One region of the Alteromonas sp. MB-3u-76 genome, then DNA from elsewhere that is predicted to be linked to it. Evidence: predicted binding sites of a transcription regulator. Region 1 holds the regulator's gene; each other region holds the start of a gene.

Evidence for each region. The regulator LexA, encoded in region 1, represses DNA repair genes until DNA is damaged. The targets are predictions, from matches to a motif close to TACTGTATNNNNATACAGTA.
Region 2: the regulator LexA is predicted to act here: its motif matches at 9,601-9,620, upstream of uvrD (DNA helicase II).
Region 3: the regulator LexA is predicted to act here: its motif matches at 9,214-9,233, upstream of recA (recombinase RecA).

The regions. Positions count from the first base shown of each region.
Region 1 is NZ_CP025115.1:4,255,616-4,266,816, forward strand. Features, by position in the region: gene CW735_RS18965 (cytochrome c oxidase subunit 3) at 1-788, opposite strand, end outside; gene CW735_RS18970 (cytochrome c oxidase assembly protein) at 810-1,397, opposite strand; gene ctaD (cytochrome c oxidase subunit I) at 1,482-3,095, opposite strand; gene coxB (cytochrome c oxidase subunit II) at 3,105-4,247, opposite strand; gene lexA (transcriptional repressor LexA) at 4,853-5,479, opposite strand; gene CW735_RS19995 (GGDEF domain-containing protein) at 5,586-6,074, opposite strand; gene CW735_RS18990 (GAF domain-containing protein) at 6,147-7,880, opposite strand; gene CW735_RS18995 (GNAT family N-acetyltransferase) at 8,185-8,580, shown strand; gene plsB (glycerol-3-phosphate 1-O-acyltransferase PlsB) at 8,750-11,201, shown strand, end outside.
Region 2 is NZ_CP025115.1:220,409-231,609, forward strand. Features, by position in the region: gene CW735_RS00970 (hypothetical protein) at 1-259, opposite strand, end outside; gene CW735_RS00975 (glutathione S-transferase) at 698-1,366, shown strand; gene recQ (DNA helicase RecQ) at 1,456-3,294, opposite strand; gene CW735_RS00985 (magnesium transporter) at 3,511-4,848, shown strand; gene rarD (EamA family transporter RarD) at 5,054-6,034, shown strand; gene CW735_RS00995 (GGDEF domain-containing response regulator) at 6,066-7,328, opposite strand; gene uvrD (DNA helicase II) at 7,369-9,540, opposite strand; gene cysE (serine O-acetyltransferase) at 9,851-10,651, shown strand; gene CW735_RS01010 (HAD-IA family hydrolase) at 10,748-11,201, opposite strand, start outside.
Region 3 is NZ_CP025115.1:991,002-1,002,202, forward strand. Features, by position in the region: gene leuA (2-isopropylmalate synthase) at 1-1,163, opposite strand, end outside; gene CW735_RS04445 (hypothetical protein) at 1,670-2,422, opposite strand; gene eno (phosphopyruvate hydratase) at 2,653-3,945, opposite strand; gene CW735_RS04455 (CTP synthase) at 4,005-5,636, opposite strand; gene mutS (DNA mismatch repair protein MutS) at 5,829-8,432, opposite strand; gene CW735_RS04465 (CinA family protein) at 8,547-9,086, shown strand; gene recA (recombinase RecA) at 9,478-10,512, shown strand; gene CW735_RS19500 (hypothetical protein) at 10,541-10,900, opposite strand.

The DNA.
Region 1 (11,201 bases):
GACGTGAAGTGGCCTTTCAACACCCTGAAGAACATCACAATTAGAATGATAGTGCCCAAGGTAACGTGCATGCCGTGAAACCCTGTCAGCATAAAGAAAGTATTACCGTAAATGCCCGATTGCAGAGTTAAGCCCAAATCGCGGTATGCATGGATGTACTCTTCAACCTGCAAAAACAAGAATCCACAGCCAAGTAAGATAGTCGCACCTAACATAAGAGTGAGCTGTTTGCGCTTATTTTGCTCCAAACCAACATGTGCGAAATGCAGCGTCACTGAGGAGACAAGCAAAATAATTGTATTAATAGTGGGCAATCCACCTGGACTCATTTCTTGTGTGGTAATACCGCCTGGGGTGTTCACCAGTGGCCACATGGCCTCGAACCCTGGCCAAAGCACTTCGTTTGTCATCGCATTATTTGAATCACCGCCCAACCATGGAACAGCGATAAATCTCGCGTAGTAGAGTGCGCCAAAGAAGGCTCCAAAAAACATCACTTCAGAAAAGATAAACCAACTCATGCCCTGTCTGTAAGAGCGTCCTAACTGGTCGCTGTACAGTCCAGACATAGACTCATCTATTTGGTTTTTAAACCATCCTATTAGCATAACTAATAAAACAACAATCCCTGCTAGCAGCACATAGCTGCCATAACCACTTTCGCCCTTCGTTGCCTCAACCACAAAATTGCCGGCACCTACTGCGATTAAAAACAGAGCGACCGCCCCCACAATGGGCCACGGACTTTGCGCGGGTACATAATATTTTTGATATTCTTGCTGCATCATTTTCTCCTTATCCCAAACAGACTATTCGCCGCTTTGTAACGACGGATCCATAAAAGGATTCGGTTTAGTTGTTAGATCACTCGCTCTCGCGGTGACGTCATAGAGTGTGTACTGCAATGTAAAAAACGTAATATCTTCAGGTAGCTGTGGGTCTACATAAAACTGCATAGGCATATAGGCTTCTGCCCCCGCCTGCAATGGCTGCTGATTAAAGCAGAAACATTCGGTTTTATTGAGATATATGGCTGCAGTGCCTGGCGAAACCGACGGTATAGCTTGTGCGATAATATTGCTCGATGCCGGATTTCGCACGTAAAACGACACCGTGTTCAACTCACCAGGGTGTACTTTTATACGTTTGGTTTCTGCTCGAAACTCCCACGGCATTCCGGTATTAGTGCGAGTAATAAATTCAACGGTAACCTCTCTGCTTTCATCAATATCGATAGATTGATAAACCGCTGCAGTCCCCTCTGTCTTGCCATTTATGCCAGCAATGTCGCAAAAGACATCGTAAAGCGGCACTAACGCAAAACCGAATCCAAACATACCAATAACAATGGCCACTAATTTGACCACCATCTTATTGTTCGCACTTGCTTGTGTCATACACTGTGCCTCCGCTTGGAATTCTATTTCTTAGTCTGCCAGGGGCCATTACTAATAGCCCCGTCTCAGTCTAAGTTCGAAACACTATTTAACTACTGGTGGCGTCTCGAATGTGTGATAAGGCGCAGGAGAAGGAATTTCCCACTCGAGCCCTTCAGCTCCATCCCATACCTGTGCCGATACTGGCTCGCCTTGTTTTTTGCACGCTTTAATTAATAGCGCTAAGAAAATAAGTTGAGACAACCCAAAGGCGAAGCCACCTAGACTTATCCATTTATTGAAGTCTGCAAATTGAAGTGCGTAGTCTGGAATACGACGAGGCATCCCCGCCAAACCAACAAAGTGCATAGGGAAGAACAGTACATTTACCGAAACAAGAGAGCACCAGAAGTGCCACTTCGCCAGTGTGGTGTCGTACATTTTGCCCGTCCATTTAGGCAGCCAGTAGTAAACAGCAGCCATAATGGAGAAGACAGCACCAGTAACCAGTACATAGTGGAAATGAGCGACCACGAAGTAGGTATCATGATATTGGAAATCAACCGGTGTTATTGCCAGCATGAGTCCCGATAGCCCACCAATAGTGAATAGCACGATAAACGCAATAGCGAACATCATTGGCATTTCAAAGGTAAGCGACCCTCGCCACATGGTGGCTACCCAGTTAAATACCTTCACCCCCGTGGGAACGGAAATGAGCATGGTGGCAAACATAAAGAACATCTCCATGTAAACCGGCATACCTGTGGTAAACATATGGTGAGCCCAAACAACAAATGACAGTAATGCTATAGACGCTGTTGCATACACCATTGAGGCATAACCAAATAGCGGCTTGCGGGAGAACGTAGGGACTATTTGAGAGATAATGCCAAACGCTGGCAGTATCATAATGTAAACCTCAGGGTGTCCGAAGAACCAGAAAATATGCTGGAACATAACGGGGTCGCCACCACCGGCCGCATCGAAGAAGCTTGTGCCAAAGAATTTGTCGGTCAGTACCATAGTGACTGCACCTGCTAACACAGGCATAACTGCAATAAGCAAGAACGCAGTAATTAGCCAAGTCCATACAAACAGCGGCATTTTCATCCATGTCATACCAGGCGCGCGCATGTTAAAGATAGTTACGATAACGTTTATCGCCCCCATGATTGAGGAAATACCCATAATATGAACAGAGAAGACGAACAGTGCTGTAGAGTCGCCACTATAGGTTGTTGATAGTGGGGCATAGAAAGTCCAACCAAACGCCGGACCGCCACCTTCCATAAACAAGGAACTAAGTAGAATTAAAAAGGCGCCTGGTAAAATCCAAAAGCTCCAGTTGTTCATTCTGGGAAGCGCCATATCTGGTGCCCCAATCATCATTGGAATTAACCAGTTTGCCAGCCCGGTAAACGCAGGCATTACGGCACCAAACACCATAATTAACCCATGAACAGTAGTCATCTGGTTAAAAAAGTTTGGCTCGACAATTTGTAACCCAGGCTGAAACAACTCAGCTCGAATAACCATTGCCATAGCACCGCCCACCAAAAACATGATGAAAGCGAACCATAAATACAATGTACCTATATCTTTGTGATTCGTAGTGAACAGCCAGCGCGTAATTCCCTTCGGTATATGGTCATGATGATCGTGGTCATCGTGATGCACAGAGGTATCTGGCGAAATTACTTCAGTTGCTTTACTCATCATTCGCTCCTAGTTTCCAGTTGCTAAAGCGTTGACATCTTTAGCCTGAACCATGTCACCGGTGTTATTGCCCCACGCATTTCGCTCGTAGGTAACAACCGCTGCAATTTCTTTAAGGCTCAACATCTTGCTAAACGACTGCATCGCCGTTCCGGCCTTGCCGTGAAGCACAATTTCAATGTGCCCAGTTTGATCTTCCAGTGCCATTTTGCTGCCTTTAAGCGCTGGGAAAACGCCCGGCAGACCTTCACCATTTGGCATATGACACGCTGCGCATGTGGCGTTGTAAACTCGCTCACCTTCTGTCATAAGTTCATCCATTGACATATTCATCGATAGTAAGCGCTGTTCTTCTTCTTTCGCTTTACGTGCACGATCTTCCTGCTCACCCATCCACGCGTCGAACTCCGCTGGTTCCTTTGCGATAACCACTACCGGCATATAACCGTGGTCTTTACCGCACAACTCCGCACATTGGCCTCTGTAAACGCCTGGCTCGTTAACTTTTGCCCAAGCTTCATTAATAAAGCCTGGATTAGCATCTTTCTTCACCGCAAAGTCGGGTACCCACCAAGAGTGAATAACGTCGTCCGATGTGATCAAAAATCGCACCTTTTGCCCGGTGGGAATTACTAAAGGACGATCTACCTCTAATAAGTAATTGTCGGTCTTCGTAAATTTGTTTTGAATTTGCTCACGCTGAGTAGCAAGCAAAGAATAGTATTCAACGTCACTGTCCATGTACTTGTAATGCCACTTCCATTGAGATCCTGTCACTAGAACGGTCATGTCAGCTTCAGAGGTATCTTCCATGGCAATAAGCGTATTGGCAGCGGGTACGGCCATAAAAATAAGGATGAGGAATGGAACCACCGTCCATGCAATTTCTACTTTTACATTTTCATGAAAGTTTGCTGGCTTGGCGCCTCGTGACTTTCTATGTAAATACATAGAAGCAAACATAACTCCAAACACCACCACGGCAATAGCTACACATATAAAGAACATGAGCATATGCAGGTCGTATACTTGGCCACTTATGTCAGTAGCACCGCGGCGAAGATTAAGCGAAGATAATTCTTCTGCGGCCTCTTGCGCGAAAAGGAATTGAGAAAAGAACAAAAATGGAACGCTAACACACCATTTTGACATTGCGATCTTTAGTGATTTCACTCAGCACCTCCGTAATGGCAGAGCCATTAACGCCAAATGTTATTTTGCGCAGTCTCTACCAAGTGGTTTGTGAACGATTAACTCAATACATCAATTTGTAAATTGAATTCAAAGTCATTGTTATTATTTTGTTAAAGCTTGTATAAGAATTGCGCAATAATAGCGTTCCGTCTAGTCTTTTCTGTTAAAATTTTAATGAAGAGGTCAAAATTTAATCTAAGCAGAATTTCGTGGTCGTTACTCAAATAGTAAGCAAAGTGCCACAGATGGGGGATAACAGAGTTATAGGGAGTAGATTTTTGGAGTGATTGGTTGTGCAGGTTATTGCCATTTAATTTCTTAAAATCAAACGCTAAGCGGCAAATATTGAATAAATTTTGAGCAGAGCTCGTTTAGCAACACTCTCGAAACCAGCGCAAAACCATCTTAACTGGCGCTTAAAGATTTACGCCTAAAATGGTATATCAATGATATTTATAAGTACTGAAAGTTGTAGCTTATACAGGAGAAATAGGGGAGATTATTAGACTTAAGTGCTAAAAAAAGCGGCTATCATGCCGCTTTTAATACAGTAAGGTAAAAGGCTACATCCAGTCAGCGTTTCTAATAACGCCTACAGCAATACCTTCAATCGCGAAAGGTTCGTTTGCTAAATCAACTTTAATGGGTGAAAACTCTTCATTTTCAGCGTGAAGTAGCACTTCTCGGCCACGCTTTTCCAAACGTTTTACCGTTACATCTTCATCGACTCTGGCCACAACAACCTGACCATTGTGCACGTCGGTGGTGCGATGAACGGCTAGTAAATCGCCGTCGAGTATGCCGATATTTTTCATACTCATGCCGTTTACACGCAATAGAAAGTCAGCGTGAGGCTGGAACAGAGCAGGATCAACTTTATAATGAGACTCTACGTGCTCTTGAGCAAGAATTGGTTCACCGGCAGCAACTCGCCCAATAAGCGGTAAACCTTCTTCTTCGGCTATTTCATCTTCTATCGGAATGGTTAACTTGATACCACGAGATGTACCGGGAAGAATTTCAATCACGCCTTTACGCGCAAGGGCCTTTAAATGTTCTTCAGCGGCATTTGCCGATTTAAAACCTAAGTGACGGGCTATTTCTGCACGCGTGGGTGGCATTCCCGTTGCTTGCATATTAGATTTAATAAGTTCTAAAACTTCTGTTTGTCGAGCTGTGAGTGGGCGCATAAAAGACCTGTCTGTCCATACAGTTCCTGTAAGTATATACACCTAAATTCAAATAACAAGCGCTGACGGGCGCTACAGACAAAAAATCGGATTTAATACCGACCATTTAACGTATTCCAGGTTGCCAGCATACCCGATTACGCCCAATGGACTTAGCTTCATAAAGTGCCTGATCTGCAACAGATAGGTAAGCACTAAAGTCAACCTCGAAAGAATCCATCGTATAACTCACACCAGTACTGATTGTTAGACTAATACGGTCCGCTTTATAATTAAACTGAGCTGAATTAATTGCATCCCGCAGTCTTTCAAAAATCAAATCAGCGTCTTTTGGGGTTTTGTCTACCAATACAATAGCGAACTCTTCACCGCCTAACCTTGCCACAACGCCATGCTCGTTGCAGATGGATTGAGTAATGTTTGCGATCTCTTTTAAGGCGTAATCGCCGGCATCATGTCCGTAGGTATCGTTAATGCTTTTGAAGTAATCTATATCCACTATCGCCACAGCAGTCTGCTTGTGTGTTTGAGCAATTCTATTGCACTCATCTAAAAAAGAGCGCCTGTTGAGAAGCCCCGTAAGGGGGTCTGTCATTGCCAGCTTGCGCAGTCTTTCTTCAGCATCAGCTCTCGCTCGCTCTAAATCAACGGCATAGAAAAGGCCAGCTCAGGCATCTACAAATGGCTGGAAAAATTCGGCATCAGAGGGTTTGTAACTCTCAAACTTATTCGCTAAACCTATCATACCGACAACTCTATCTTTTATCTTAATCGGTAGCCCTAGAAATCGGTTTATTCGAGGATGACCTTTTGGCGTTCCTCTTGATGCAGGGTGGTTTATGGGCGAATTAGCAATAATCACCTCACCTGAAACAATAACTTTCCCAAATAAGTTGTCGAAACTAGTGAAATATAGATTTCTGTTTTTATACTCCGAATATTGAGAAAAACTTTCGCTGTCCCAAACAATTTCAGAAATAGCGTGTATAAACAGCTTAGGCTCAGTATCTTGGTCTTGCATTTGTGCAATAAAAGCAAACTGACTATCAGATAAATCTATAAGCTCGGGCAGTACTGTCTGACACGCTAATGTTAAATCATTGCTTTCCAAGTATGACGCGCGAGTTTTGTTGATAAACTGCAGCAGCTGAGTTTTTTTCCGCTCAAAAATCTCACTTTCCATTCTCCGCGTAATGTCGCGGTGGATACCCGCTATGCGGATGGGCTTTCCATTTGTGTCGCGCTCTACTATTTTTCCGTAAGACTCGACCCAAACCCAACTGCCATTGGCATGTTGCATTCGAAATGAAGTATTAAAAACTTGGCTTTTTCCTGCAATATGGTCTTCAAGATGCTGTTCAAATTGCATCAGGTCGGCGGGGTGGATGAGCTGTCTTGTGTACCTGTAGCTACTGTCGTAGTACTCATAATCAATACCAATAATTTCGCACCAACGCTTGTTTACCTGATTAACATTCGCTTTCAGGTTCCAATCCCATGTGCCTAACTCCGAGGCTTCTAGCAGCAAGCGCATACGCTGGTTGGTTTCGTTTAGCTTGTCTTCTACATATTTCTGATCGCTAGTGTCGAATAAAAATGCCTGTACTGAAACCAAACTACCATCGTCGTTAAAGCTGGCAGTAGAAATCATACTCACCCATATGGTGCGGGTGGGAGCAGACACCTTCAGCCTGCACACATGGCTTTCTACCCCTTCCATGTGTGCCTGCATCGCAAACGTGAAATCAGCATCAGACTGATCGCACATTAAATCAATTAGCTCGATATTCCCGTTTAACAGGTCGGCCGCCTCTGCACCTAACACGGCGCGGGCATTTTTAGAGATGTATACAAGCTTTAAAGAATTAGCAAAATTCCATGTGGCCAGCACAATAGGCGACTTTTCAATAAGCCCATGCTCGCGTTTAAGCATCTCATGCTCTCGGGACAAAGCAATGTGTTTGCTAACTAAAGCGCCTATCCTTTTTAATAAAGTAAGGTTCTCGTTCTCAATCTTTCTAGGTTGGTTGTCAATTAAACACACCGCACCAATGGTCTCACCATCAACATCAATAGGAGTACCCGCATAGAAGACGACTTTATTGTCGTTAATTAGAATGGGATTGCGGGCAAAGCGCTCATCCTCATTAGCATCAGATACGACTAATGCTTCGCCTGAGTCGACTACGCGATTACAAAACGCATGCTCCCTTGGAATAGTTTTAATATCTGTACCGTGGCATGCCTTAATCACTTCTTCATGCCTACCTACAATTCCAAGTAACGCGATAGGTACATTGTATGCTTCAGCTAGCAGCGTCATTAAATCATCAAGATCTAAATTAAGTTCGCTATTTAGCATGAATGCATCAATGGTTTTCAGTCGTTTGCTGTCGTCCAAGTTTAACGTCTCTTAGGCGGATTCTATTATAAAAGTAGTTAGTTATTGGCTAAATACCAGTTTATAAGCCCAGCAATTAGTCTTAACCAAACCGCTGTTGTCGTTAGTTAAAAGTTTGATACGAGTTTTGGGTAATAAAGGTGCGCTTTTCGCTATTCATTGGCACTATTTTTCACTAGCATAGCGTTATTGTAAAACAAGCTGTTTGTCATTCATGGAACATTCAACACCGCTCGAATTTTTGCCTTTTAGCGAACAATTGTCGCCCTATTTTAATTCTATAAATAGAGAATGGATCACATCGATGTTTGTTCTTGAACCTGTTGACGAAGGTGTTATTTCTCGTCCTAAAGAATTTATTATCGACAAAGGCGGGTACATTTGGTTTGCTAAACACCCTACCTTAGGCATAGTTGGCACATGTGCCCTGGCGAAAAAGTCTGATGGCGTATTTGAACTCACCAAAATGGGAGTTGTGTCCAACGTTCGCGGCTTAAAGGTAGGAGAGAGGTTATTGCAGCATGTGCTGACTGAGGCACCTTCTATTGCTTTCAATACATTATTTTTATTGACCAATAAAGACTGCGAAGCCGCCATCCATTTATACGAAAAAAACGGATTTACGCATTGCGCCGACATTATGGATAAATACGGAAGCGCCTACGAAAGATGTAATGTTGCTATGCGCTATATTCGTTAAATTTGCGCCCATATTCGATACGTAAACCGAATGCTTAGGCTGCCCTTCACCAGCCTAAGTAAAGGAACGTAAACTCGTTGTACCACATCCCGTTTACGCGTTTAAAACAAGACGCCACTGGTTTTGTGATACACTATTACCGTTTTTATTTCATAGGATGACAGAATTCATGTCGTGGATGCGCAAAGCCTTTTTATCGGTATTTCATTATCCTGTTAAGTTGCTCGTCAAAGCACACAGTATTCCGGTGAATGTCGATTCAGAGCTTGGTATTGATAAAGAAAAGCCGATGGTATATTTGCTGCCAACTAATTCGGTGACCGACCAGCTTGCACTCAAGATGTCGACAGAAGCACTAGGGCTTCCCGATCCTACAGCAACACTTTCCCTAGCAGGTAGAGAGTACCCATCAACACTTTTCTTGAGAAAAACGCAGCCGCTATTCCGCTCAAGTGCAGATAACACTGGTATTGCCGATGTGTTCACCGACTTATTTCATCTGCACAGAGATCATCAAAACCTAGACCTTCAGGTGGTTCCTGTATTTGTGACCTGGGGACGAACGCCAGGTAAAGGTAAACCGGGTTTAGGTGATCTAATTACGTATAAAGCGGCACCCAGCTGGCTTCGAAAATTGTTTATTGTACTGTTTTTAGGCCGCGACAATTTTATCAATTACTCAAAAGCGGTTTCTGCACGCACCATGGCTAATCAGCACGGGAGCGATCAAAGCATAGCGCAAAAACTTGTAAGAGTAGCAAGCACTCACTTTCAGCGTAAGCGCCAAAGTATGACGGGCCCCACGCTTTTAGAACGTCAGGAGCTCAACAATAGTGTGTTAGGTTCTGATGCAGTTCGCAGGGCGATGGCGGAAGAGTCTCGCGGCAAAAAAATCTCTCACGAAAAAGCCAAGGAACGCGCCAAAACATATATCACTGAAATTGCTGCAGACTATCGCGAAGGGCTGATTAGATTTGGTGACAGAATTCTTACCCGTATTTGGAATAAAATTTATAACGGTATCAGCGTGGGTCACGCAGAACGAATTCGAGAGCTGGCTGCTAACGGTCATGAAATTATTTATGTTCCATGCCACCGCAGCCACATGGACTACTTACTTTTAACCTACGTTATCTATCACGAAGGCATGGTCACGCCACATATCGCTGCGGGGATAAACTTAAATTTTTGGCCTGTAGGCAAGATATTCAGAAGAAGCGGGGCATTTTTCTTAAGGCGAAGCTTTGCAGGAAACAAACTATACACGGCAGTATTCAGAGAGTACTTGGAATTACTGTTTAATAAAGGTTATTCCGTTAAATACTACCCTGAAGGCGGCCGCAGCCGCACAGGCAGACTAATACCCCCCAAAACAGGTATGCTTGCAATGACCATTCAGGCCATGCTGAAAGGTGTAAATCGCCCAGTAAGTTTGGTACCCGTTTATATTGGTTATGAAAACGTGATGGAAGTGAAGAGCTATTTGAACGAGCTGAAGGGGTCGAAGAAGAAAAAAGAATCTAACCTTCAAGTTTTTACGGCTATCAGAAAGCTTAAAAACTATGGTCACGGCTACGTGAATTTTGGTGAGCCCATTCAGCTAAATCAGTTTTTAGAGTCTCACGTGCCTAATTGGCGAGAATGCCGAGATGCAGAGCCTGAAAAGAAACCAGCTTGGTTAACTCCAGCGGTTAACGAGCTTGCTAATAATGTAATGACCCGCATCAACCGCGCAGCGGCCTTGAACGGAATGGCCCTGGTGTCACTATGCTTACTGTCTTCAAAAACCCAGACTATGAGTGAGTCTGAACTTAAGCAAGCAATGAGCGATTTTATAGACCTATTTAAACGTGCGCCGTTCAGCGCAGATGCAACCATCCCAGATGCCTCTGCTGAAACCTTGTTAAGCGATACTCTACAGCTTGGCCGATTCGATATTACCGAAGACGACTATGGCAAACTCATCAGTCCACAGCCAAAATCTGCGGTCTATCTCACTTATTACCGCAATAACATTTTGCATTTATTTGCTATTCCGGGGCTGATCATGGCTTCTGTTTTTGCCAAAAAAGGCATCAGCAAAAACAAGGTATTTGAACTTATCGCATCGCTGTATCCTCTGTTGCAGAAAGAGTTGTTTCTCCACCTTACTCAAGATGAAGCCCTTGCACACACAGACGCGTTAATAACAACGCTGTTAGACAATGGCTTACTGCGAGAAGTTGATGGAGAATTGCTTCCTCCTGATGCTCACTGTAAGCAGTTTCATTCTGCCTGGCTTCTTAGCCGCTGCATGCAGGAAACATTACAGCGTTATGCTGTCGTATTGACTATTTTAGACAAAGAGAAGTCGATTAGCCGCGGTGCTCTTGAGCGAGCTAGTAAAAAAGTGGCAGAGCGCCTCTCTGCGCTCTACGGTTTGAGTTCGCCTGAGTTCTATGACAAAAATGTATTGTCTAGTTTCATTAGTGCTCTTAAAGATAATCACTGGTTGGACTCAGAAGATGACGGTAGCCTGAAGTATTCTGAAGAATGCGAAGCGCTTCGCGAAGACGTTATGGCATTGATTTGGCCTGAAATGATGCAGCATTTAGAGAACGTTGCATTACATTCAGATAAAG
Region 2 (11,201 bases), 330 kb from region 1:
CGATGCATAGCAAGCATTGAAATGCTTTTTTATCTGAGGTGGAAGGGTTTTGGTCTGCAGAGGTCAGTACCACTTGATACCTATCGGCACCCCAATCTGGTTGCGACGGCTGAAATGAAAAATGGGATGTAAATTGGTTTACCCATTGTTCAGTTTTCAACGGCGACATAGGCAAAGGTACGGCTATTTGAACACTGCTTTGTGTAGTGTGAAGGGCGCTGATGATGTCCGTTACAAAGTGGTGAGAAGGGTTGTGCATAAGTTTTCACATCGCTTGCGTGTTAAAAAACCAAAAACTAGGGCGTCTTAACCTTTGTTGTACGAGTTTTGGGCTAAATGTACAGCAAAGATCAACACGCCCTTGTAGTGTATAGGTTCTGATAATATATCGACATAGTTATTACAAAGCAGACTTTTTTCTTCGTTAAATGCAGTATGAGTTGGGTGCAAATAAAAGGCGTTAAAGAAATAAAGAACAGAAACGCGATTAACTACAGCACTTACGCAGCAGCAACGGGTCGATAAGCGTGGGCAGCCGCTTTCAATACATGCAGACAATTCAACATGAACAGGCAGTAATAAGTAATCCTGCAGGCTGTTATAAATGTATACAGTACAACACAAAAACAAAAGCAATAACGCGATTAACAGACCCTAGTTTCCACACTAGTACAATCAACGGGTTTAAAGGAAAGATATGCTAACACTACATCATTTAAATAATTCTCGCTCTCAACGAATTTTATGGTTGCTTGAAGAATTAGGTGTTGATTACAAAATAGAATTTTATGAGCGAGACAGTACCACTAACCTAGCGCCTGATTCTCTTCGGGCAGTGCATCCTCTTGGTCGCTCTCCTGTTCTATCAACACCACACGGCGCCATCGCTGAGTCGGGTGCCATTGTAGAATATTTAGTACGAAATCATGCCGAATCGAGTTTTGCTGCGCCTAAAGATGAAGAGGCGCTACAACAATATTGGTTTTGGCTACATTTCGCCGAGGGTTCGTTAATGCCGCCGCTAGTGGCAAACTTAGTGCTGGAAAAGGCGCGACAAAAAGGGTCGAAACCGTTTTTCATTAAGCCCATCACCGATAAGCTTGTAGACGGGATCATCAATGCATATTACGGCCCTAACTTGGCTCAAAGCCTTCGTTACGTAGAGTCTTATTTAGCCAATCACACTTGGTTTGCTGGCGACGAGCCTACCGGTGCCGACGTACAAATGATATTTCCGCTAGAATCCTTGGTAGCTAGCGGTAGAGCTGATGATTTTGCCGCTATTCGTGGATACGTGAAGCGTGTTCATGAGCGCCCAGCTTATAAGCGTGCCCTTGAGAAAGGTGGAGAGTACGCTTACGCCTAGGGCATGCTGATTTTGTTGTAGCGTTACAAAAATGTGCGATGCGGCTCAACACTCTCTCTGTCTCTGTGGCTTTCGCTGTCTCTATGGCTCTAGCTGTCTCTATGAATATAGTCGTCGATGAGTTTTATAAAGGCGTCGCCGTACCGGTCGAGTTTAGTTTGCCCCACGCCGCTCACTTCTAGCAGAGTAGTGCGGTTTACGGGCAGCTTGCAGGCCATGTCTACGAGAGTCGCGTCGCTAAACACAACGTATGGCGGTACCTCATTTTCTTCCGCCAATACTTTGCGCAGGTGCTTAAGCCGAGTGAATAATGTACGGTCGTAATTTGCTGGTGCTTGCTTGGTCTTTTTATCGGGCTTGAATTCCAATCTTGGTACCGCTAGCTGTACCGGCACCTCTCCTTTAAGTACTGGGCGCGCGGCCTCTGTTAAGCGCAGTGCTGCATAGGCGGTAATATCGACGCGAATAAGACCTTTGTGCACAAGCTGATTTAGAATGTTGTGCCAGTAGCTATCCGATTTATCTTTGCCAATACCATAGGTAGACAGTTTATGGTGTCCTGCCTCTTGAAGCTTCTTAAGCTGCTTGCCACGTAATACATCAATAATGTACTGGCTTGAGGCCTGTTGTGACAAACGCAATATGCATGATAAGACTTTTTGAGCAATTACCAGCCCGTCTATCATTTTAGGCGGATCTAGGCATATATCGCAGTTGCCACATGCGCTATCGCTAAATTGGGAAAAGTAATTTAACAATACCTGTCTTCGGCAAGTTTGTGCCTCGGAAAAAGCCTCCATGGCGGCGAACTTTTGAAGTTCAATATGGTTTCTATCGCCACTTTCCCCCTGTTCTATCCACTGCTTTACCCTTGCTGCGTCTTTTTCGTCAAACAGCAGCAATGCTTCAGATTCAAGCCCATCTCGACCAGCCCGTCCGGTTTCTTGATAATAGCTTTCGACACTGCGGGGTACGTCGTGGTGAACAACATAGCGCACGTTGGATTTATTTATACCCATGCCAAAGGCAACGGTAGCAACAACGATATCTATTTTGTCATTGAGAAACTGACGCTGCACCAACTCGCGCTCATCACTGTCCATTCCTGCATGGTAGGCGGCGCAGCGAAAGCCCAGTCTGAATAATTTGTTGTATAGGTCGTCAACTTTTGCGCGGCTATTGCAGTAAATAATTCCGCTACCTTCCTGTTGCTTTACATAACTTACAACTTGGTCGAAGGCTTTGTATTTCGACATAACTCGGTAGCGAATATTTGGCCGATCAAAGCTGCCTTTGTAAACTAAAGGCGCGTTTAAGTTGAGCTGCGTTAAAATATCGGCTTGAGTGGCCGTATCTGCAGTGGCAGTAAGGCCAATAACAGGGATATGTGAAAAGCGAGACTTTATTTTATCTAGCGCCCTATAGTCTTGGCGGAAGTCGTGCCCCCAGTGGGAAACGCAGTGCGCTTCATCAATAGCAAACAGTGCTATGGAGGCGCGACCAAGCAATTGCTGAAAAGCGTATTGCATTAGCCTCTCCGGAGAAACGTACAGGAGGTCGAGTTTTCCGGTAATCAGCGAATCGTTAATGTTTGCCTGTGACTCGGCATCTAACGTGGAGTTGAGGTAGTCGGCTTTAACACCAAGGGCTTTGAGCTGTTCTACCTGATCCTGCATTAACGATATTAGTGGCGATACAACAATGGCTGTGCCTTCACGAACTAAGGCAGGAATTTGGTAACACAACGACTTGCCGCCGCCGGTGGGTAACAACACCAGCGCGTCCCCCCCTTGGCACACATGGTGAATGACTTCTCCTTGACCATCGCGAAACTCGCCGTAACCAAAGACATCTTTTAGGACGCTTTCTGGAGACACGGCGTTATGTGAATGGGCTGGTAAGTCGCTAGTAGCTAATGCAGTAGTCATAGCCTAGGATTTTACGCTTTTTTTGGCTTGGCTTCACGGGGCAATTGCAAAAACTAGACTAAAATTCAGCGCGAAAATTTTTGGCTACTGAAAAATAAGTGGATAAACCGTTTTGTTGTCACGTATTGATAATAACCTGTCAGTATTTTCATTTGTATCAACATGATATTCTAGATATTAGCAATTTAATAAGTGCGTGTTCACAGGAGTATGAGTGTGGCTGATCAACTACCAGATTTAATCGAAGAGATTGTCGCTGAAGGTATGGCCGAAGATCCTGCATCGCTATTGGCAGCGCTTAATGGTCAAGACGATGTTTATATCGCCACCTTGCTTGAATCGCTGCCCGTAGAGCCTCGTTTAGTGGTTTGGGAAGGGATACCACGAGAGCAAAAGCTTAACGTACTGGTAGAGATGCGTAGCGACCCTCGTGAGATTCTCATTGATAATACGCCTCACAATGAGTGGGCCTCGATTTTTGCTGATATTTATGCCGATGATTTACTCGAGCTTTTAGATTCACTTCCCAAGCGCCTTGTGGATTTGGCCTACGAATCTCTTGATTCAAAAGAACGTAAATACTTCAGAGAGGCTTCCCTTTTTCCAGATAACCAAATAGGGCACTGGGTTAATCACGAACAGCTTGTGCTTCCTTCTAATGCGAAGGTGAGAGAGGCGCTACGCTTGTTGAAAAAAGACGTCCCTCAGCATTGCGACAGTATCTATTTAGTGAATCGAACGGGTCAATTTACAGCGCTAGTTAAAATAAATAAGCTGTTTTCGGCTGAAGAAGACAAATCGCTGCTTGCACTTGCGGAAGAAAACATCACTACGTTTAAAGGTGAAGATGATGCTATGAATGCATCGATAACCGTTCAGCGCTCTGGGCTAGCCTCACTGCCCGTGGTAGATGAAAACAACACGCTTCTTGGCAGGCTGGATATTACCTCGGCAAGCGAGCTTGTTAACGAGTTTTATGAGCGCCAAGTTATGGCATCAGCGGGTATGGATGAAGACGAAGATTTGTTCTCCCCTGTTGCAAAGAGTGCCAAAAACAGAGCGCTTTGGCTTGGTATAAACCTGTTAACGGCGTTTATGGCATCGTGGTTTATCGGTTTGTTTGAAGGCACGCTACAGCAGGTAGTGGCATTAGCTGTGTTAATGCCAGTGGTAGCCAGCATGGGCGGTATAGCCGGTAGCCAAACGTTAACGCTCATTGTTAGGGGCTTGGCCCTTGGGCAAGTTACCCCCGCGAATATAAAAGCCTTAATGATAAAAGAGCTCAAAGTAGGGGGCGTGAATGGCGTAATTTGGGCCTTGGTTATTGGTATAGTCGCCTATTTTTGGTTTACCGATATTATGCTTGGCGTGGTTATTTGCTTGGCTATCTTGTTCAATATTGTAGCTGCGGCGTTAGCCGGTGTGTTTGTGCCTATTATCCTCGACAAGCTTAAGATAGACCCTGCGCTGTCTGGCTCCGTGATACTCACAACGGTGACCGACATAGTAGGCTTTGTTGCTTTCCTCGGTTTAGGTACGTTATTTCTGCTCTAGCGAGCGAGAGCTAAAGTCAGCGGCAGTGAATAATAATTGTGTGCGTTAAAAATGTTTAACGCATTTATTCTGCATTAGGTACTGCATTTAGGCCGCTGTATAGCGCTACATTTTATGTGGCGATATACAATACAGTGCTTGTGAATTCTGCATTTGTAATAAACAATAGCGCGCTTTTTTGCCTATTTTCATTTTGGAGCCACCATTGTCTAAGCCCGCTTCCGCCGCCCAAGTAGGCGTTATTTGTGCAATAGCCGCCTACAGTATGTGGGGTGTAGCACCTGTTTACTTTAAGCAGTTGATGGTGCTGCCTGCGGCTGAAATATTAATGCATAGGGTTATTTGGTCTGTGGTGCTGCTTGTTGGCTTTATTGCGGTGCTTAAACAATGGCCGAAAGTAATAACCGCATTAAAAAACAAGCGGGTAATGACAATTCTGTTTTTTGCTGGCCTATTACTGGGAGCTAACTGGCTGCTGTTTATTTGGGCCATCAACAACGACCACCTTCTTGATGCCAGCTTAGGCTATTACATCAATCCGCTCATTAATGTGTTTTTAGGGCGTATTTTTCTTCAAGAAAGGTTGCGAACGCTGCAGAGAAGCGCTGTGATATTGGCTGTGGTTGGCGTAGCTATTTTGGTTATTTCATACGGTGAAATACCGTGGATTGCGCTGGTGTTAGCTTCTAGCTTTAGTGTTTATGGGCTTTTACGCAAGCAGGTGGCGGTAGACTCCTTACCTGGCTTGTTTATCGAGACCCTTATGCTATCTCCATTGGCGATAGGATATTGGATACTTTACGGGTCTGAATACAGTAACTTATTCAACAATAGCATCGATTTAAACGTGCTTATTTTCGCTGCGGGTATTGTTACCACCGCGCCTTTGCTGTGCTTTACCGCAGCGGCACGCCGAATTATGTATTCCACCCTAGGTTTCTTCCAATATATTGGCCCAACGCTTATGTTTATTTTAGCGGTTTACCTTTATGGCGAGCCGTTAGAAGAGGCACGACTCACCACCTTTGCATTTGTGTGGTTAGCGTTGGCGGTATTCAGTGCAGACTCTATATTTCACTTTCGCAGACAACGAATTGAGGCAAGAGTGCAGGTTAAGAAAATGCATGATCAGGCTACGCAAGAGCAGGCTATGCAAGAGAAGAAAATGCAAGAACAGCGACGGTAACTTCGGTATTTAAAAAGGTTGGCTCTGCGCTCTATTCAAAAGCTAAATGCGCGGTTTTATCAAACATGACTTTGTTGCGACCGCTGTTTTTAGCAGCATAAAGCTGTTTGTCTGCATCACTGATGAGATTGTCTATTCGCTGTGTGGTGGTCCCGCTCATACCTATACTGCAGGTAATATGAGTGGTGGTTTTTGGTAGCTCAATAGCTTCAGCTTCTACCACCTTTCTAAAATCATCAAGCCGCTCATAAGCCTCTCTAAAGGGCGTGTCTGGTAGGTAAATACAAAACTCTTCACCGCCGAATCTAGAAATAATTTCGTCTGGAAAATAGAACTCTATCAATGCGGCAACTGCCTTAAGTACGGCATCACCCGCATCGTGGCCGTGGGTATCGTTGATAGACTTAAAGAAATCAAGATCGATAAGTGCCAATGCGTGCTCATCTGAAAGCTGCTGATGCTGCATAGTAACGGTATAAAAGAAATGTCTTCTATTTGGTAAACCCGTCAAATAGTCGGTATTTGCAGCGCGTCTAATGGCTTCAACATTCTCAATGTATTCCACGTTTTGCATAACCCGGCACAAAAACTCTTCGTGGCAATAGGGTATCCGCAAAAAGTCATTTGCTCCGCTTTTGATAAAGTGCGCCGACATTAGCATGCCTTGGCCGCCAGCAATGCCCATTATAGCCAGTTGCTCTTTTGAAAATGCTTTTCGCAAACTCGCCACAAATACCGTGCCCGACATATCGGGAAGCGTGTTGTCTGTAATAACCAATCTAATATGCTTGTGGTCGGAAAGGGCACTCATGGCTTCACTTGCTGTAATGCACTCATAAACAACGAAGTTGTGGCGTTCAAGCAGGGAAAGCGTTCGGGTCCGCTGTACCCTGTTGGTACTTACAACCACAACGCCAGTAGATTTGTTTTTCTCAAGCCTTGCTATAAGGCGGATGAGATAATCGTAATTTTGCGCGTTCTCTTTGGGAATATAGTCGACAACGTCCCGCTCGAGCACTTTGTCTCGAATGAGCGTGTCTAAACTTTCCGTGGTGGCAATAGTAGGAATGTATGCGTTAATGGCAAAGTCGATAGCTTCGCCCTTCGGTGCGTCTGGCAAAGAATAAGCAATAATAGCGCATAAGAAAGTTTCGGGTGTGTTTTGTGCAAAACGAGCGCGCCCTTCCATAAGCGAGGTAGCACCGACAGGGGTTAAGCCTGCACGCCTCACCAGCCTCGATATAATTTCAAGGTTGTTATCGCCATTTTCAATGACCAGCACATGTTGCTGCATATAATCCAACTTAGATACAGGCTACCTTGCCGTGTTAGTACTACGCTTTATCCAGTTTTGCGTAGGCGAGAACCAGCCACTTACTGCCAAATTCATCAAAGTTGACTTGCACGCGCGCGTGCTCACCGCTGCCTTCATAATTCAGCACAATACCCTCACCAAACTTGCGATGCACCACACGTTCGCCCAACTTAAAGCCGGTTTCTTCAAATGACGCATGAGACGTCATTGGGCTAAATCTGTTGTGCACGGGGCGCGATATCGTCGACTTTAGCCGAACCTCTTCAATGCAATCATCGGGCATTTCACGAATAAAGCGCGACGCTGTATGGTATTTGTCTTGACCATATAATCTACGACTTTCGGCATAAGTGATATACAACTTTTGCATAGCCCGAGTCATACCAACATAGCAGAGACGACGCTCTTCTTCCATTCTGCCTGGTTCATCATTGGTCATTTGACTGGGGAACATGCCTTCTTCTACACCCGCTAAAAACACGAGCGGAAACTCGAGGCCTTTCGCTGTGTGTATGGTCATCATTTGCACCGCATCCTGGTCTTTATCGGCTTGTGTATCGCCCGCTTCCAACGATGCATGAGCTAAAAACGCTGCTAGCGGCGTCATTTCTTCAGCTTCATCGGGCACAATAAAGGTTTTACATGCGGTAACCAGTTCTTCCAAGTTTTCCAGGCGCGCTTGGGCTTTTTCACCGCGTTCAGACTGATACATAGCGTAGAGCCCAGACTGGCGTATTGCTTTATCTGCTTGTTGTTCAAGGGGGTCATCAACCGTTGATTGCTCAAGCTCTGTCACTAGCAACACAAAACTTTGAATGGCGTTAAGGGCACGACCTTTCAAACTGGCTTCGTTAATAAGTAGCTGGCTAGCCTGCCACATGGAACAGTTGTGAGAGCGTGCGGTCTCGCGAATTTGCGACAGCGTTTTTTCGCCAATACCGCGACTTGGTGTATTCACCACGCGCTCGAAAGCCGCATCATCGTGAGGGTGGCTTACCATGCGCATATAGCCAAGTGCATCTCTAATTTCTTGACGCTCGAAGAATCGTAGACCACCGTAAATACGATACGCCAAACCCTCGTGAAGTAACGCTTCTTCTAAAACACGAGATTGTGCGTTGTTTCTATATAAAATGGCGGTATCACTAAGCGCATGGCCCTGATTTAGCCAGTCTTTAATTTTTGATACGATAAAACGGGCTTCATCTAGTTCGTTAAACCCCGCGTACACCGAGATAAGCTCGCCCTGCTTATCTTCTGTCCACAACTCTTTACCTAAACGACCAGTATTGTTGTCGATTACCGTGTTGGCTGCTTTTAAGATGTTGCCGGTGGAACGATAATTCTGTTCTAAGCGAATGGTGGCAGGTGATTCGAAGTCTTTTAAGAAGTGCTGAATGTTGTCTACGTTAGCGCCACGCCAGCCGTAAATCGATTGGTCGTCGTCGCCAACAATCATAATATTGTTATTATCGCCGCTGCACAGCATGCGCAGCCAGGCGTATTGAATGTTGTTGGTATCTTGGAATTCGTCTACCAACACAGCTCGAAATCGACGTTGGTAATGCGCTAGCACTTCTGGATTTTTCGCCCATAGTTCGTGGGCACGAAGCAATAGTTCAGCAAAGTCTACCAGGCCAGAGCGGTCGCAGGCGTCTTGATAAGCGGTATACACTTCACGCATGGTTTTCTGAATATGATCGCCATGGGTTTCAATGTGTTGCGGGCGCAAGCCTTCGTCTTTATTGCCGTTTATGTACCACTGAATTTGACGGGGCGGATAATGCTTTTCGTCTAAGTTCATGGCTTTTAGTATGCGACGGATAAGGCGGTATTGGTCGTCTGAATCGATAATTTGAAAATTTTCAGGTAATTTCGCTTTAGCGTGATGGGCTCGTAATAAGCGATGTGCCAAGCCGTGGAAGGTGCCAATCCACATGTTGTGCAGGCTTCTGCCCATTAACGACTCTATTCGTCCGCGCATTTCTTTTGCGGCTTTATTCGTAAAGGTTACGGCTAGAATTGAGAAGGGGGCGATATTCTCGACTTCCATAAGCCATGCAATGCGATGCACCAATACCCGCGTTTTGCCACTTCCTGCGCCGGCCAAAACAAGCGCGTTTGAAAGTGGTGCTGCTACAGCCTCACGCTGTTTGTCGTTTAGCTCATCTAGCAGTCTGGATACATCCATAGTGTGGCACCTATTATCTTATTTCATATACAAATTAAACGCGCCGCTATTATGCCAGCTGCCTGTTAATTTATACAGTCCAGTTTTGCGCGTTTAAAATGCAGTTTTAAGTGTTCTTAAATGGAATAACTAATACGAAATTGTTTAGCTTTGTTGATCGAAAAAACTTCACCTTGGGTACTAGTGTTATATTGATATTCTGTAATCTCAGGTAAACTCTGAGTCCTACACTCGGTTCTTCAAACGTTTTGCGCTTTTAGGCAAAGACAATCGTTTATGACGTCTGCGATATACACCAACAGGAAATGCCATGACTTCTCTTTCTATGCCCATCGATTTTTGGTCAACCTTGAAACAAGAAGCAAAAGTAGTCGCTGATAACGAACCCTTGTTATCGAGCTATGTTCACGCCAGTGTATTGGCTCACCATAACTTTGAGTCGTGCTTAAGTTTTATTTTATCTAACAAAATGGCCGACGATGTTATGCCTGCATTAGCTATTCGTGAGGTGTTTGACGAGGCTTATTTGTTAGAGCCTGGCATTAGCGAGGCAGCAATGGCAGATATTTTAGCGATAAAAGCTCGCGACGCTGCTGTTGATGACTATCTTACGCCATTGCTCCATTTTAAAGGCTTTCACGCGGTGCAGGTTCACCGAATGGCACATTATTTGTGGATGAATAATCGTCACCAGCTAGCGCTTTTCCTTCAAAGCCGTAACTCGGCAAGCTTCAGCGTAGACATCCATCCGGCTGCACAAATTGGTAAAGGCGTTATGTTCGACCACGCCACCGGCATTGTTGTAGGTGAAACAGCCGTGATAGAAGACAATGTGTCACTTCTTCAAAGCGTGACACTAGGCGGTACGGGTAACGAGTCTGGCGACCGCCACCCTAAAATTCGACAGGGTGTGCTAGTGGGCGCTGGTGCAAAAATACTGGGTAATATTGAAATTGGCGAGGGCTCTAAAGTAGGCGCCGGCAGTGTGGTGCTAAATAACGTTCCGCCCCACGTTACCGTAGTAGGTGTACCGGCAAAAGTAGTAGGTCGGCCCATTTGCCAAAACCCCTGCGAGTCTATGCAGCAAAATGTGCTAGAAGACAATGCTTAAAGAGGACAACGTCTAAAGAAGACAACACCTAAAGAGGATAACGCTTAACACCTATCTTATGCTGATCTGGCATTAGCCCATTAGCGTGGCTGTTTGTTATTCACAGAAATAAGCGAGGTCAGATAAACTGCTTAGCGCAACGTGAGGCAGTACCGACACCGGCTCATTGTGTAAATCCATGGGCCGATTGCAGGCGAACCAAGCGGCTTGGAAGTTTGCGTTCACTGCGCCCAACACATCCTTAACAAGATTATCTCCCACATGTAAAATATGGCTAGCTGGTAGTTCTAACAGTGCTGCTGCCTCGTTAAACATGCCTACTGCCGGCTTCATAGGGCGTGTCAGGCTTGCGTGCAAGATAGTGTCAAAATAGGGCGTAATCCCTATTTTATCCGCATCAACATTGCCATTGGTTATGCCAATAAGCGGCATGCGTGTGCTTAGGTGTTGAAGAATGTGGTGCACATCTGGCGCTAGCGTCAAATTGCTTCGCGCATCATAAAAACAGTTAAAACAGGCTTCTACTTCCTGCTTGAGCTGACTGTTGTGA
Region 3 (11,201 bases), 1.1 Mb from region 1:
TGGTCGTGCTTTTGTTTATCGAAAAACAACAGTGCCTCAAGGTCATAGTCATAGACCTGTCCTTTCTTATCAGCCAGTTTCAAAAATGCGTCGTAAACGGCCTCTAAATCAAACTCTTCAGGCTTGTAACCTAACTCGGTTAGCCTGTGTTTTATTACATGGCGACCCGAACGAGAGGTTAGGTTAAGGTTGTTCTTGTTAATACCGACACTCTCAGGTGTCATAATTTCATAGGTATTTTGCGCTTTTAAGACACCGTCTTGATGTATGCCTGACGAGTGACTAAAGGCGTTGGCCCCAACAATAGCCTTGTTAGATTGAACTGGCATATTGCATAACTGGCTGACGAGTTTCGAGGTACGTGAGATTTCTGTTGAGTTAATATTGGTATCAATACCAAGCAAGCCTTTTCGGGTTTGCAAGATCATTGCAATCTCTTCAAGCGATGCGTTACCCGCACGCTCACCAATACCATTAATAGTGCACTCCACCTGACGAGCACCTTGCTCTACTGCGGCGAGAGAATTAGCAACAGCTAGGCCCAAATCGTTATGGCAATGCACAGAGATAATGGCTTTATCGATATTAGGAACTCGATTAAACAGCTGCTGAATAATACCGCCGAACTCAGTGGGCGTTGTGTAGCCAACAGTATCAGGAATATTTACCGTGGTGGCGCCGGCTGTAATAGCGGCTTCTACCATACGGCACAGGTAGTCGATATGCGTTCTGCCAGCGTCTTCACATGAAAACTCGACGTCATCGGTGTATTTACGGGCATGCTTTACCGCAGCTACGGCCATGTCTACCACATCATCATGAGACTTGCGTAATTTCGCACCAACGTGTATTTCCGATGTGGCAATAAAGGTATGTATTCTAAACTGTTCAGCTACGCTAAGGGCTTGGCCGCATGCATCGATATCACCGGGAAGGGCGCGGGATAGGCCGCAAATTACTGAGTTTTTGATCTCTTTCGCAATCATTTGTACTGATTGGAAATCGCCAGGTGAAGACACAGGAAAACCTGCTTCTATGATGTCTACGCCCAATCGCTCGAGCGCCAGCGCAATCTGTAACTTCTCTTTGGCACTTAGACTTGCTGGCAAGGCCTGCTCACCGTCTCGCAATGTGGTATCAAAGATTTTCACTTGATTTGTCATGACGCTCTCTCAATAGAATAGTTAAAAAAAAACCCGTGCTGTGCACGGGTTTTGTGTGATTAATCGCTGGTCGCAATCTACCCGTGCAGTCTAGCTGCCATCAGGAGTAGTGTAAGAAGAAAACGGATACGCATTTTTCAGTTATCTTTGCAGACCAAAATTTATAGCGCCAATTTAACCATGTGAGCCTTAAACGTCAACCATTGTTTACCATAATGATTATATTTTTATGAAATAGTTGATCTTGATGCCTATATTAGGATGCCTGTCCTAATTAGTGGTGGGGACTCTCTGGTTTCATGTCTTAAACGCCTGTTTGAATGCTGCTAATGCAGATAAGGAGTCTGACTTTTGACATGGTTAGTATGTTTGTACTCTTTTTGACTAGTATGAGGAAGTTGCTAAATGGATTAATAATTATTATTTTTGAATTTTTATTCATATTTTTGTTCGTGGGCGCATTGCTACTGTCGCTTAGGTAGAAAGAAGCGGCGTCGACAAGTCCTTTATTTTAATAAGGTAAAGTTCTTCCAGTTTATTTGAGTAGACAGCCGCATCTCTCTAATAGACAGTGCACGAGGTGATACTCGAGATTTGAAGTTCCAAGCATGACCTGAGCAGGCGCTCGCCATGATAGTTTTCGTTGGTTTAAGAAGAACTTTACTATCAAAAGAGCCGTGGTTTTCAAGTCCCTTTTGTTGTGACTCTCTATAGGAGTCTTCATCGTGAGGGCTCGCCTGCTTCTCGCTTTGATCAGCTTCCTGACTGTTTCCCCGATTGATTCCATCAACTGTAAACCAACCGTGTTTATTCAAATGAACGACATCATCTACCAACATCGTTTTGTCGATAGCGTCTAATTCAAGGTGAATACCTTCGATGGTTTTTATCAATACAGGAACAATTAATCCATAATCTGCGTGTTTTCTAAACCACTGAGCAGTTGCGTCGGTGTCTTGAGGTAAACGAGGTGCTGCTTTAGGCTGCTTGGCATACCAGCTTCCGTTGTATGTGTCGGTAGATAGAGGCGTTGGGTTAGTGACAAAATATCGAGCGACGCTTCTAATGTGATGAGGTAATCCGCCGATTCGGCGTTTAAGAATAGACGCATTAGTGATCCCGCTGTGTGCAATAAACAAAAGCTCCCTTTCGTACAGCGCCGTACACACTTCAGAAAACTGTGCGTGATTTCCACCCAGTTCGCCTAAGTCGTTAAAAAAACCTGATTGTGTTTTTGGCGGATGACTGTTTGTGCTCACGTTAACATCGCGTTTTGACTGTCTCTGCACTAACCGTATCAAGAATATGAGAAGCTAGCCACTTCTAGAAACAAGAATTAGTCTTTGTTTGAGAATAACCATCCCTCAGCGCCCAATTAAAATTTGCCCTCAGTTGCACTAAAAACAAAAAAGGCGTTAGTACAAGTAGCACTAACGCCTTCTCAAAGGTAGAGCCTGTCTACTCTCGTTGAGCTATATTAGGCAACGCTTTACTGACCTTTTATTTCAGAAAGGCCTTTATAGGTTGCTGCACTACCAAGCGCTTCTTCGATACGTAGAAGTTGGTTGTACTTAGCGACACGGTCAGAACGGCAAAGAGAGCCAGTTTTGATTTGACCTGCAGCAGTACCTACCGCTAAATCAGCAATTGTCGCGTCTTCAGTTTCGCCAGAACGGTGAGAGATAACAGCAGTGAAGCCAGCGTCTTTCGCCATCTTAATTGCATTAAGCGTTTCTGTTAGCGAGCCAATTTGGTTGAACTTGATAAGGATTGAGTTACCAATACCGTTATCGATACCGCGCTTAAGAATTTTGGTATTAGTTACGAACAAGTCATCGCCAACAAGCTGTACTTTGTCACCAATCTTCTTCGTTAAGCTCGCCCAGCCATCCCAGTCGCTTTCATCTAAGCCATCTTCGATAGATACAATAGGGTATTGTGAAGAAAGGTCGGCTAAATAGTCGCCAAACGCTTCAGAATCGAAGCTCTTGTCTTCACCAGACAACACATACTTACCGTCTTTGTAGAATTCAGACGCGGCACAATCTAGCGCAAGAGTAATGTCTTCATTCATTTTGTAGCCAGCGTTTTCAACGGCTTGCACGATAACAGCAAGTGCCTCTGCATTTGAGCTAAGGTTAGGTGCAAAACCACCTTCATCTCCTACTGCGGTGTTAAGACCTTTCGCTGAAAGTACTTTCTTAAGCGCGTGGAAGATTTCAGCACCCATACGCAGTGCTTCTTTAAAGCTTTTCGCGCCAACTGGCTGAACCATGAATTCTTGAATATCAACGTTGTTGTCTGCGTGCTCGCCACCATTGATGATGTTCATCATAGGCACCGGCATTGAGTATTGGCCAGACGTACCATTTAGGTCAGCGATGTGCTCATAAAGTGCAACGCCTTTTTCAAGCGCGGCTGCCTTTGCAACTGCAAGAGACACAGCCAAAATAGCATTAGCGCCAAGAGTCTCTTTGTTTTCGGTGCCGTCTAAGTCAATCATCACCTGATCGATATCAGACTGTGCAAGTGCGTCTTTGCCTAGCAGCGCTGGAGCAATTGCGTCGTTAATAGCCGCTACTGCTTTAGTTACACCTTTACCAAGGTAACGAGACTTGTCGCCGTCGCGCAGTTCTAATGCTTCGCGGCTACCAGTAGATGCGCCAGATGGTGCAGCCGCACGACCCATTACGCCAGACTCTAAGTAAACGTCTGCTTCTACAGTTGGATTACCGCGTGAATCTAAGATTTCACGTCCGATTATGCGACTAATTTTCGCCATGTTATTTCCTCAACATTTGATGTGGGAACGCAACGGGAAAGCGTTCCCTTTATTAGAAACTAGTGATTTTCTTTTTGATATTTACCCGCGGCTTCAACAAACCCCTTAAACAATGGGTGACCATCGCGAGGTGTTGAAGTAAATTCAGGATGGAACTGACCAGCGATAAACCAAGGATGGTCAGGTATTTCTATAACTTCTACAAGTCGTTTGTCAGTGGACAAACCACTTACCTTAAGGCCTGCAGCTTCGATTTCATCGCGTAAGTTGTTGTTCACTTCGTAGCGGTGACGGTGGCGCTCGTAAATTTCAACGTTCCCATAGATCTCATGCACTTTAGTGCCTTCAATTAAATGGCACAGCTGGCTGCCCAATCGCATTGTACCGCCAAGATCTGATGTTTCAGTGCGTGTTTCGGTAGTTCCAGCAGCGTCTAACCACTCCGTGATTAAACCTACTACAGGATATGCAGTTTCAGGGTCGAATTCAGTACTGTTGGCATTGGCCATGCCTGCAACGTTTCGAGCAAACTCAATAAGTGCAACCTGCATCCCAAGGCAAATACCTAAATATGGAACTTTATTTTCTCGGGCGTAGCGAGCTGCTGCAATTTTACCTTCGATGCCGCGTTCACCAAAACCGCCGGGCACTAGGATAGCGTCTAGCTTTTCAAGTATTTGCGTTCCTTTACTCTCCACATCTTGAGAGTCGATATGGTGAATGTTGACTGTCAGTCTATTTTTAAGGCCTGCATGCTTTAATGCTTCGTTTACCGACTTATAAGCATCGGGTAATTCAACATATTTACCAATCATGCCTATATTCACTTCGGCAGTTGGGTTGGACTCTGCGTAAAGTACTTGTTCCCATTCAACTAAATCAGCTTCTGGGCAATCAAATCCGAAGCGATCGACAACAAGCTGGTCCATGCCTTGTGCTTTAAGCGCAGCTGGAATGCGATAAATACTATCCACATCTTTTAACGAGATAACCGCTTTGTCTGCTACGTTGGTGAAAAGCGCAATTTTAGAGCGTTCGCTGGTAGGTAGTGCACCTACAGAGCGACACACAAGAATATCTGGTTGAATACCAATTGAGCGCAATTCTTTAACCGAGTGCTGAGTGGGTTTTGTTTTCACTTCACCTGACGCAGGCATATAAGGCACAAGTGTTAAGTGCATGTACATAGCACGCTCGCGACCCACCTCAGTACCTAGTTGACGAATGGCTTCTAAGAAAGGTTGTGACTCAATGTCACCTACGGTACCGCCCACTTCTACGATGGCAACGTCATGACCTTCAGCACCTTCAATAACGCGACGCTTAATTTCGTTAGTAATGTGCGGAATAACCTGAATGGTCGCCCCCAAGTAATCGCCGCGACGCTCACGTTTTAGTACTTCTTCGTAAACACGACCTGTAGTGAAGTTATTACGCTTAGTCATACGGGTGCGAATAAAACGCTCGTAGTGACCAAGATCAAGGTCTGTCTCTGCACCGTCATCGGTAACAAATACTTCACCATGCTGTATAGGGCTCATTGTGCCCGGGTCGACGTTGATGTAAGGGTCGAGTTTTAACATGGTAACGGTGAGACCGCGAGCTTCAAGAATTGCGGCCAGAGATGCTGCTGCAATACCTTTTCCAAGCGATGAAACTACACCACCAGTGACGAAAATATAATGTGTCATGCGAAACCTAGAACGTTAGGGTTGTATGGTAAATATAGGCCGATTTCAGAAAGAAACCATCTACACTTTGGACGGGGCGATAGTATACGCAAAACCATGTAAACAGACAATCTATTTGCCCACATGATGTGCAAATTTACGCCAGATTTACACCAAGTTTAGGCCAGTTGTGACCTAAACTTGGCCTTGCGGCTAAGACTGACTTAAGCGCTTTAAGGTGTATATAAGGTCGAGAGCTTGCCGCGGAGAGAGTTCATCGGGAGATATGTTCGCTAGAGCATCGACAGCAGGGTTGGGTTTATCTGGAAACAGCAATTCTGCTTGGCCTTTTGGCTTTGCGTTTGATGTAGCCTGTGATGCAGCCTTTGATGTAGCTTTCGATATACTTGCTGCCTTATCGGGCGCACTCTCTTCCCCTTGAGTCATAATATGAGAAGACTCTAATGCCGCTAGCTTAAGTTGAGCCGCTTGAATAACCGCTCTTGGTACACCAGCTAACTGGGCTACCTGTAGCCCGAAACTCTTACTTGCTGCTCCTTCTGACACCGTGTGCATAAAGCGGATAGTATCTTCAAACTCAACAGCATCCAAATGCACGTTGACCACACCTTGCTGTGTGTCTGGCAGCTCGGTTAGTTCAAAGTAATGGGTAGCAAAAAGGGTATAGGCATTAAGCTGTTTAGCAAGGTAACTTGCACATGCCCACGCCAGTGATAATCCATCGTAAGTACTCGTACCGCGACCAATTTCGTCCATTAACACCAAAGAGTTTTCTGTAGCGTTGTTTAAAATATTGGCCGTTTCTGTCATCTCGACCATGAAGGTTGAGCGCCCTGACGCAAGATCATCAGATGCACCAATACGGGTGAAGATACGATCTAATTTCCCTATATGCGCTTGCTGAGCTGGAACGAAACTACCTATGCACGCTAGCAGAGCAATAAGCGCTGTTTGACGCATGTAAGTAGATTTACCACCCATGTTCGGGCCCGTAATTATCAGCATTCGCCGAGCGGTATCTAGTTGCAGTGGATTGGCGATGAATGGTGTTTTCATTACATTTTCTACAACAGGATGGCGCCCTTCCTCATAAGTAAGTGCACACTCGTTACTGAGCCTTGGCCTGTGCCAATCTAAAGCAATTGCCCGTTCGGCGAAACAACACAAAACATCGAGTTTTGCCAGTGCCGCGGCACTGTCTATTAGGTTATTTAAGTGCGGCGTAAACTCATCAAATAGTGCTTCGTACAGCTTTTTCTCAAGTGCAAGCGCCGCGCCTTGACTGCTAAGCACCTTGTCTTCGTGCTCTTTTAGTTCTGGGGTAATAAAGCGTTCGGTATTTTTAAGCGTTTGACGACGGATATACTCCGATGGTGCATTTGCGCTGTTGGCGCGGCTAATTTCTATAAAAAAGCCATGTACTCGGTTGTATCCTACTTTAAGGGTAGAAATACCAGTACGCTCTCTTTCTCGGCGTTCCATTGCCTCAAGATAGTCAGTAGCACCCTGAGAGAGGGCTCGCAATTCGTCTAATTCTTCGTTGTAGCCAGGTGCTATGACGCCGCCTTCTCGTATAATTACCGGCGGGTTATCAATAATGGCGTGATTGAGTAGTGTCTGCAGCTCGGGATAAGTGCCGACAGTTTGGCTGATTTGCCTTATTTGCCCCGTTTCATAGCGCGATAATGCGTCGTGTAAATCAGGTAAAGCGTTAAACGCGTTTTTTAATCTGGCAAAATCTCTAGGCCGTGCAGAGCGAAGAGCTAAGCGTGCCATGATGCGTTCGATATCACCAATGTGTTTTAGGGCGCTGCGAATATCGTCAGGGCTATCATCAATAAAGGCGTCAACGGCGTCTAATCGACTCTGTAGCTCATGTTGGTCGGTAAGCGGCGAGTGGATAACCCGTTGTAACAGGCGACTACCCATGGCCGTTGTGGTAGTGTCCATTACACTAAAAAGCGTGTTTTCTTGACCGCCAGATAAGTTATGGGTGAGCTCTAGATTGCGTCTGGTAGCCGCATCTAGCTGAACGCGGCTGTCCTGCTGTTCTGTTTGTATTTGTCTAATATGAGGTAGGGCGGTTCGCTGGGTGTCTTTTACATATTGTAATACGCAACCCGCTGCGCCTAAGCCTTTGGTGATACCTTTAAGTCCGAAACCATCGAGGGTTTTAGTTCCAAACTGTAGATTAAGCTGCTCATCTGCGGTATCAATATCAAATTCCCATTCAGGACGTCTTCTTAATCCTTTTCGGCTCTCAATGAGTGAGAGTTGCTCGAAGCCTTCTGGATAGAGCAGTTCGGCTGGATTAACCCGCTGTATTTCCGCTAATAAATTTTCATCGTTATCGCATTCAAATACTACAAAGCGCCCACTAGTAACGTCCAGCGTGGCTAAGCCATAATGCATAGAGTGGCCACACACTGCGGCTAATATATTATCTCGCCGCTCTTCTAAAAGCGCTTCGTCGGTAACCGTACCTGGTGTGACAATACGCTGGACCTGTCGCTCTACTGGCCCTTTGCTGGTAGCCGGATCGCCAACCTGCTCACATATCGCTACCGACTCCCCCATTTTAACCAAGCGAGAAAGGTAACTTTCTACCGCATGATAGGGTACCCCAGCCATTGGGATGGGGTCGCCGCCAGATTTACCTCTGGCAGTTAACGAAATGTCGAGGAGTTCTGCGGCTTTTTTGGCATCATCAAAAAACAATTCATAAAAATCGCCCATGCGATAAAACAAGAGAATATTCGGATGCTGCGCCTTAATCGTAAGGTATTGGCGCATCATAGGAGTATGTGATTCCAAAAAACGACCTCAATAGATTTGTTTACGGTGTTAATGCGTATGGTAACAAATAAATGATAAACTCTCCGCTACCAAACACGCTGATGATAAATTGACATGACTACGCCATTTTCAACCGATTCCGAAACAAAAACCATATCTTTAACGATTGATAGCGCGTTAACTACTCAAGTGATGGCTATTGGCGATGTATTGCGTGATAAAAAGTGGACGGCATCGACTGCAGAGTCGTGTACAGGTGGAGGAATTGCGTTTGCTTTTACTAGTGTTGCAGGCAGTTCAGACTGGTTTAATCAGTCTTGGGTTACTTATTCGAACGCGGCTAAAAACTGTGAGTTATCGGTAAAAAGCGAAACGTTGGAAAAATATGGCGCTGTCTCCCAACAGACTGTAACTGAAATGGCGGCGGGTGTTCAAAAGCGAAGCGGTGCAGAACTAGTGATAACGGTTAGCGGCATCGCCGGGCCCGGTGGCGGTAGTGAAAGTAAGCCTGTTGGCACTGTGTGGTTCGGTTTTATATGCGGTACGCATGCACAGCAAGTAAAACAAGTATTCAGTGGCAATAGAGATGATGTTCGCGGTCAAGCGGTGGAGTTTGCTCTCAATTATGCATTGAAAATGCTTAGCGAAGTGTAACTGTTGAGCAGCCGCAAACATGAATATTAAGCTTGTTTGTAAAAGTTTTAGTATCAGCTAGACAGCGGTTAAATGTCTTTTTGTGTTGTACCGTTTTGCAAGACAAAATAATTAAAACACTGGTTGAAACTGTATGCTTGTACAGTATAGAATGTGTGTGGAAGTTGTTAGGGTATGATTATAGAAGCTCTTGTTTAAAAATTCGTATTTAAAAGTGCGTTCATAAAAGCAAGTAGCAACCTATTGGGAATAAATAAAGCGCGTAAAGTAATCGCTAAACAGCATAACAAATTACAGGCGAGTAAGAACAAGTAACAGCGGTCTCACTCCCACCCGTGTCCATATAATTAAAGATGTGACGCACCAAAGATCAAGCATAGGCATAGTTAAGATGACAGATCAGAATAGAAGCAAAGCATTAGATGCAGCGTTATCCCAAATTGAAAAGCAATTTGGTAAAGGCTCAATTATGAAGTTGGGCGAGAACAAGACAATGGATGTAGAAACCATTTCTACGGGCTCGCTTGGGCTAGACGTTGCGCTTGGTGCTGGTGGATTGCCCCTAGGCCGTATTGTTGAGATTTACGGTCCTGAGTCATCGGGTAAAACAACGCTTACACTTGAAGTTATTGCTGAAGCTCAGCGTCAGGGCAAAACTTGTGCATTCGTTGATGCAGAACACGCACTTGACCCAATTTACGCAGAAAAGCTTGGTGTTAATATTGATGAGCTACTGGTTTCTCAGCCAGACACCGGTGAACAAGCGCTGGAGATTTGTGACATGCTGACACGCTCTGGTGCTGTAGACGTTATTGTTGTCGACTCTGTAGCAGCGTTAACACCACGGGCAGAGATTGAAGGCGATATCGGTGATTCACACGTTGGTCTTGCGGCGAGAATGATGTCGCAAAGCATGCGTAAAATTACAGGTAACTTGAAGCGCTCGAATACAATGATGATTTTCATCAACCAAATTCGTATGAAGATTGGTGTTATGTTCGGAAGCCCTGAAACAACGACAGGTGGTAATGCACTTAAGTTCTATGCGTCGGTACGTTTGGATATCAGAAGAATTGGTTCTGTTAAAGAGGGCGATGAAGTTGTTGGTAACGAGACTCGCGTAAAAGTTGTTAAAAATAAGATTGCTCCTCCTTTCAAGCAAGCCGAGTTTATCATCAAGTACGGTGAAGGTATTTCTAAGCATGGCGAATTGATTGATTTAGGTGTTAAGCACAAGCTCATTGATAAAGCAGGTGCTTGGTATAGCTACAACTCTGATCGCATTGGTCAGGGTAAAGCAAACAGCATGCAATTTTTGAAGAACAACCCTGAAGTTTCAAATGAAATTGAAGCAAAGTTAAGAGAATTGCTTTTGCCTAGTAAGGTTGCAGTAGATAATAGTGAAGACGTAAACGAAGAGTCGTAAGTACGAACTTTATCCAAACTGACTATTATCAATGAGATTCATTTAAAAACCCGCCTTTAAGCGGGTTTTTTGTTTGCCCAGCGAAGCTGGCAAACCCGTCAGGTTGAAAGAAACCTGAATCACCCTGACTGAGGGGAAGATAATCCGAATGGCAAGGGCGTTGTTGGCCAACGGCAGGGTCTGAAGGAAGCCATAGGAAGTTAGAGGTACACAACGCAAGTGAACCTGATTCGGCAAGACAGGAGGGTAAGCGTGCAAAATAGCGCGAAGCCCGATACTCAGTCAGTCCTGTTTTGTGTTTGAGGGTGGAATTTCTAACAGGGAGCCAGTGCAGTAACTGGGGAAGCCTGGCATTAGATCCAATCAAATGGTTGGACGTATCGTTCAAGGAGTGATCCAAGAATGTTGCGAGTGTGAGGTGGCATAACGTGGTTACCAGATAGAACCCGTAGTAGTGAGTAAGGCTAGGCCGATGAAAGCCAGTAATGGTGTGGAGGGTAAAACCAAGCCGACTATCAGCATTGTGTTTGATAGGATCTATTTTAGCCAAAAGCTTAAATGGATTGCGAAGGGGGGAAGCAGACTTTAAGACTCTGATGAGTTGTGAGTTTTTTTATCATTGATACACAAGCCGCCAGATCAGCGGGACAAGTCGAATCGGTGCGCTAGGAATAGTGATGTCTGGTGAG